Regions from separate parts of the Brevibacillus jepli genome, predicted to be linked through region 2. Evidence: a T-box and tRNA genes for the amino acid it is inferred to sense, from the RefSeq annotation. Region 2 holds a T-box; the other holds one or more tRNA genes.

Region 1 (3,412 bases), on a different contig from region 2:
AAGCTAGAGTTCTACCATTGAACTACACCCGCAATTTGTTACTTGCTGTCATCTCTTCACTCCAACTATTACCAATTATATAGCGATCTTTTTGAATTGTCCATACAATTACCCGCTACGATGACAGCAGTTCGTGAATCGCCTTCTTATAACGCTTGATTCTCTCCAAATCAGTATCAGTTGGATTGGGGATACGTGTTACATCACAATTATCTTCCAAATCACCCAATTTCACAATTCTTGCAACGGGATCGCGTTTCGTCCGTTTAATAAACTCCATGTACGATTCTTCCTCTTGTCTGGTTAATGCAACTACTGCAGCAATAACCTTTTCATGAAATCCAGCCGCTCGGAGTTCATCTTCGGTTACTTCTGTATCTTCCAGAACATCATGCAATACCGCTGCGATCCGGGTTTCTTCTGTTGTCATTTTTAACATGATTCGTAAAGGATGCAGGATATACGGATTCCCACCTTTATCAATTTGCCCGGCATGGGCTTGTGTCGCAATGACAATTGCCTTTTCTAGTGTACTCAACCTGATTCTCCTTTTTCTAAATAATTTCTGCCTTCTGTCACTATATGAATACTTTACACAGTTGAAGTATTTTGTCGTTGTGGATGATCTCATGCTTGTAAATCTTTCATTTTCTCCACATACAATCTGTAATTGACCTCATCATAAGTAACAAATATCACTTTGTTTATTGAAGTATTTTCTTTTAAAAAGGATATCACTGTATCCACTGCAATGGAGCATGCTTGATCTTTTGGGAACTTGAATATTCCTGTACTAATAGTAGGAAATGCTATGCTCTTTACTTCATAGTTCTCGCCTAACTCCAATGCTTTTCGGTAACAGCTTCGCAAATACATTTCCTCATCACTCTTGCCATCATTCCACACTGGCCCGACTGTATGGATAACATATTTAGCGGAAAGTTTGCCCGCTGTTGTTATGACTGCTTCTCCCGTTTTACATCCACCTTGCTTTGCACGAATTCTTTTACATTCCTCCAATATGTCTTTTCCACCAGCTTTGTGGATGGCACCATCAACACCGCCGCCACCAAGTAAGCTTGAATTTGCAGCATTTACAATTGCATCAGCTGAAATTTTGGTTATGTCACCTTGTATAATCTCGATTCTTTCCAGGATGCTGTTCATGATTGTCTCCTTATTCTCTCACGATTCCAAAATACTCATCATATTCCCTGGCATCAAAGTCAAACACAACAGAAATATTTATGTATAAAACAGGATAGCCCATAAAAATCCCGGATTCAGAATGATAAGAATCGATAATTTTTGCTCTCACCTCTTCTTCTGTACCTTGAAAAACGTACGGCTCTTCTCCTTCACGGTACGCACTAACCTCGATACCATCGAAATAGTAAAACTCGTAGACCGAATAAGTGTCATTTCCTAATTTTCGTGCATAGATTTCAATCTCTGCATCACCATAGAAGCATTGCTTCTCTTCATGAAACTTGTAATTTCCTAGTGTTTTTACTTCTCGAATCATTCTTTCCAATTCATCTGTAGTGTACATGATCGTCCCCCCTCTCCACCTTTTTCTGACAAACAAAAAAACACACCTTCCATGTCTCTGTTTCCATCATGGTTAGTGTGCATTCGTATTTAGATAATGGTGCCGGTGAAGGGACTTGAACCCCCACGGTTTCCCTCACGATTTTGAGTCGCGCGCGTCTGCCATTCCGCCACACCGGCAAGTGAATCTATGAAAAAAGAAAATCAATGGTGGGGAGAGACGGATTCGAACCGCCGAACCCGGAGGGAGCAGATTTACAGTCTGCCGTGTTTAGCCACTTCACTATCTCCCCACAATATGTGCTGTCTCTCTTCTGCATCTACTTTCTTCAACCAGAAGCGACATTTATTAATCTATCATGAACTTTGCTTCGCGTCAATACTTTTATTCGGATTGACTTTCTTTTTTAGCCAAGATTTCCTGTGCCCACTCGTGAAAGACGTGCAGTGCTTCGTCCACCTCCTGAAACTGTGCTTCTTCCTCACAGGTGTATTCGGGGAAGTCTATAATCCGGTTTTTGCGAATCTTCACTTGATCTTCCTCGCATTTTATATCCAAAAAGTATGGGACCGATTCATCAATTCCGTAGCTGTTTTCTAAAAATTCGTAGGTACGCACCCACTCCAGAATGCGAACTTCTGATGCTTTTAAGCGAAGCACCTGCTCCAATGACATAATGGTTTCATTTCCGTAGTAATACATGTTATTCAGCCCTTCTGCATGAAAATGGACGGAGCCGAGACTCCGCCCTGTTACTATTGTTGTCGATTAGATCGAAGAAAGCAGCTCTCTTAATTCTTTTACAATGACTTGTTGATAACCAGTGCCTTCTCCGTACTGTGCAAGCATGTCGGCACGCGCCACTTTGATTTTGTCTTCATAGTCTGGTGCGTTTCTGTCCGGGTTATGTTGTTTGAATGCCGTCATGACAGCTTGGACATGCTTCGGTCTAGGTCCCCATTTGGCCAGAACATGTCCGCCAGTGTCAGCGAAAATCACAACAGGAATCGCCCTACCGCCCATTGTGAGAAACTCATCCATGAGGTCGAGATGTTCTTCCATCACCATTATTTCCACTGGCATATCTGTTTCTTTCAGAGCATGCAGGACGACTGGCAAGTTGCGCACAACATCTCCGCACCAATCTGCCGCCAAAATCAAGCATCTCAGATCATCACGATGCTGGAGCGAGGCGAAAAATGCACGGTCTTGTTCATCCTCCCAAGAAAATGCTTCCGACCAGCTTTGATATGTATCCTGATTTTTTGTCATGCTATCCACGAACGCTTGCGGTTTTAGACCCGTCCGAAATTTATGCGCGACATTTGCCCCCATCTTTTCTCCTCCTTTATGTATCTTGCTTAGTCCTGCTTTTCTGGCGTTGCTTCGCTCGCTTCTTTCTCTTGCTTAGCCAGCTCCATCATTTTTTGCAACAAAATATGCTGCGGCATGTGCATGAGACGCTCTAAAGGTACCTGGAGCGCTTCTGCCAGTTTAACAGCCGTATCAGGTGATATTTGTAACGGACGCATGAATTCCGCTCCTTTCGCTTGCCTTCATCAGTCTCTCCAGTATAATACACAGCGATTAAACCTGCCAGCGTGCCTCGCATCACACGTCAAAAAAGATAATCCCTTCTCAACGAACCTGAAGGGACTATCTCTCGTGATCGGGATACCCGCACATATTCAAGGGACGGCTATGGCTTCTGCTTTGTGAGAATGCACGGTACACCAAAGCCGATCGCTCCGGGCTGGGACATTTGTTCCAGATATGCCAACCCCCGTGCGCACTGCTGCTTGCATACTTGGCATGTGTGAGACGTTACAATTTTCAGCTGCACTTGATTCGGGTGCTGCC
Region 2 (3,412 bases):
AGTGCAGCGACCATCCCAAAAGGACTTACGGGATCGAACAGTTCCTTGCAAAAACAAATCGGGCTACTAACCAATACACGTATCATCATCGCGTTCTTTATCCCGGCATTAAGTATTGCTGCGACCTACACGGTATATACGTATTTAACTCCTTTGCTGCAAGAAGTGCTCTTCGTACCGAACCAATATATTGGTCTCGTATTTTTACTGTACGGGGTCATTTCGATCTTTAGCACGTTGATTGGTGGAATACTGGCAGCTCACAACGGGATTGGAAAGCTCCGGTATGTGTATCTGATGCAAGCCGTTATTCTCGCATCTCTTTATGTTTCGTCCCATTCTCTAATCGGTGGATTCATCAGCTTATCATTTATGGCCCTCCTCGTATATATCATGAATTCTACGATGCAATTGTATTTTCTTGATTTGGCTGATAAACATTTTCCGGCTGCCAGAGATTTGGCTTCCTCATTAACTCCTGTGTCGGTCAATGTCGGGATCGCCCTCGGATCAGCTTTGGGTGGATTTGTAACAACAAACAGGGAACTCATCGATGTTTCCTGGGTCGGTGCGATTGTTGCGATCGCGGCATCCTTGCTGACTTTTATCAGCTACCGCTTAGATCGAAAAGCGATGTCCTTCCACAAGCATACGTTGGAGGGCTGCGAAACACGAAATTAATGCGAATACAAGAAGAAGCTTCCCTTTATGTGTCCAGGGAAGCTTCTTATTCCTTCATCTATTGAGACAATTTCACCAAGCTGTAGTTTTTCTTGCCTTTGCGGATAATAATGAAGCGGCCGCCGATAGCGAGACTTGGCGTTACTTCCAGTTCCAGATCAGTAACGCGTTCGCCGTTCATCGAGATCGCGCCTTTTGTAATATCCTCACGCGCTTGACGCTTGGATGGCTCAATGCCGATCTCAACGAGCCAATCGACAATGTTCTTCGTTTCGAGAGTAGATTCGTACGTCGGCATTTCTTTGAAACCTTGCTCGATCTCATCTGCCGATAGCGATTTAATATCACCAGTAAACAGAGCGGCTGTAATGCGCTGCGCCTGCTCCAGCATTTCCTCGCCGTGCACAAATCTTGTCATTTCCTCAGCCAGCGCTTTTTGCGCCTCGCGTTTATGAGGCTCGGTCTGTACTTTTTCAGCGAGCTCTTCAATTTGTTCTTTCGAGAGGAACGTAAAGTATTTCAAGTATTTCACAACATCGCGGTCATCGGTATTCGCCCAGAATTGGTAGAATTCGAATGGCGTTGTTTTGTTTGGATCAAGCCAGATGGCGCCGCCTGCTGTCTTCCCGAATTTCGTCCCATCTGCCTTCAGCATTAGAGGAATGGTGAGACCGAATGCTTTTGCTTCAGACCCTTCTTTTTTGCGAATCAGATCGAGACCGCTCGTGATGTTGCCCCACTGATCGGAACCGCCGATTTGCAGCTGAACATCTTCATGTTGGTACAGATGCAGGTAATCGAGCGATTGCAGAATTTGATAGGAAAACTCCGTAAACGAAATGCCGCTTTCCAGTCTGCTGGAGACGACATCCTTGGCAAGCATCGTATTGATGCTGAAGTTTTTACCGTAATCTCGCAAAAATTCAATGACATTGATTTTGTGCGTCCAGTCGTAGTTGTTCACCAAACGGATTTGGTTGTCACCTTCTGTAATGAACAGCTTTTTCATCTGTGCGGTGAGTTTGTCGACGTTCTCCTGAATTTGTTCCAGTGTTTGCAAAGAACGCTCGGATTGACGTCCGCTTGGATCGCCAATCGTACCTGTTGCACCACCGATCAAAATGACCGGACGATGACCAGCGAGCTGGAAGCGTTTCAGTACCATGAAAGGAATCAAGTGACCGATATGCATGCTGTCACCTGTTGGGTCTACCCCACAATATAGCGAGACTGCTTTTTCGTTCGTTAATTCTCGCAGTCCTTCTGCATCTGTTTGCTGATTGATGGCCTCGCGCCATTCGAGTTCGTCGATAATATTCACTGCCATACACTCCTTCGATTTCCTATGGTAAAAAATAAAAAATCGCCCCTTGTCTATTGTAGACATAGGGACGATTGAATAACCGTGTTACCACCCATCTTGCACGAATGAACCCTAGCGCTTGCTTCAGGACATTCATGCCACTCATAGCGAGTTATCGTTCGCGATTCCGCTCGGCATTACCCGAGATACTCCAGAGTGTAATTCGCTCGCTTATTGTGTACCGGGTTCCATCAACCCCCGGCTTTCTAGAACAGGGAATAAGCTGCTACTGGGCTCTTTCAACGTATGTTCATATGAAATTACAGACAGTATATTGAAATAAGTTAGCAATGTCAACCATCTAGTCAAGAATCAGCTAACATCTCTTATTTTATTTTCGTAAGACCGACGGATGTCAGTTCATAGACAGCTGTTGCGACTTCTTTTACCGTCAAAAGCGGCTAACGCGCAGCACAGAACAGGAATCGTCAAAGTTAACCGATGACCTTTACAACATTGCCCTCGCTATCGGTTATATTGGTTTTCACAATGTTTATGGCAATTCCTTTCATGGAAGGGATCTCAAAGCTGCTTTCCTTGGGAATCAATTGCCTGCTAAGTGCAACAGCGGTTGAATCATCTACGATAAAACGAATGACGTCCTCTCCTGGCATACATTCAGGCTTCTCGCCTGCCTCAAATACAACTCGGATATCAGGACCCACCAGGCTCAAGCTCTCCCCTTTTTGAATACGACCACGGAGAACTTTTCCGATCACTTCCGCTTGCTTCGCTCCCAGCCTAACTGTCGAAGGCGTCTTTTTCAATAAGCTTCTTTTTCCTGGCTCCCAACCTAGCTGGCTGACAAACAAATAGGCGGTATTTGATCCTTCTTGTTCCATCCCTGTCTGAACAGCAGCAGAAACCGTAGGGTTGCGAAGGAGCGAATCACGCTCGAGATCGGTTATGTAGGAAGGCATAAATGGCAAGCCAGTATCAAGAACGCCACGTGTATTCCAAGCCATCATCGCATCAAGTTCATCAGCTGTGATTCCTACCATTTGCAAGAACTGCACCCGACCATTCGGTGTATCGATTTCGGCAAGCTGCGGGTCTGTGACAAAAGCGAGTGCAGTCAGTTGGGTATCGGCACCCAAGCAAATCGGACCGTTTGCATCCAAATGATCACCTGCTTGAAAAACATTACCCGTGTTGAATACGTAACGCGCCATATTTTGAAGCAGATTCAGCGCCCAGGCAGGCGGTTCTTCCTCGTCGTCCCCTCGCGCCAATCGAAACGTCAATTCAAAGCCAAAACCGCTTTCCTCTTCATTCTCGGACTCTTTTTCATATAGCTCCGTAAATCCATAGGTAACAAAATGCCAATGCGGATAAGGCTCGTCCGCTTTGTAGGCGCTAATTCCATCC

The links. A T-box is a leader RNA that pairs with one kind of tRNA and senses whether it is charged. The one in region 2 lies ahead of tyrS (tyrosine--tRNA ligase), so its partner is inferred to be a tRNA-Tyr.
Region 1: it has a tRNA-Tyr gene. The T-box ahead of tyrS (tyrosine--tRNA ligase) is inferred to sense a tRNA for this amino acid. The anticodon was not compared.

The regions. Positions count from the first base shown of each region.
Region 1 covers NZ_JBFEFW010000001.1:415,514-418,925, reverse strand. Annotated here, with positions in the region: tRNA gene AB1L17_RS02140 (tRNA-Gly) at 1-32, opposite strand, end outside; gene AB1L17_RS02135 (HD domain-containing protein) at 116-538, opposite strand; gene AB1L17_RS02130 (O-acetyl-ADP-ribose deacetylase) at 628-1,167, opposite strand; gene AB1L17_RS02125 (hypothetical protein) at 1,178-1,552, opposite strand; tRNA gene AB1L17_RS02120 (tRNA-Leu) at 1,650-1,731, opposite strand; tRNA gene AB1L17_RS02115 (tRNA-Tyr) at 1,760-1,844, opposite strand; gene AB1L17_RS02110 (hypothetical protein) at 1,937-2,254, opposite strand; gene AB1L17_RS02105 (thioredoxin family protein) at 2,321-2,887, opposite strand; gene AB1L17_RS02100 (YycC family protein) at 2,914-3,084, opposite strand; gene AB1L17_RS02095 (hypothetical protein) at 3,252-3,412, opposite strand, start outside.
Region 2 covers NZ_JBFEFW010000002.1:141,309-144,720, forward strand. Annotated here, with positions in the region: gene AB1L17_RS02700 (MFS transporter) at 1-681, shown strand, start outside; gene tyrS (tyrosine--tRNA ligase) at 740-2,008, opposite strand; T-box leader at 2,066-2,296, opposite strand; gene AB1L17_RS02710 (suppressor of fused domain protein) at 2,479-3,412, opposite strand, start outside.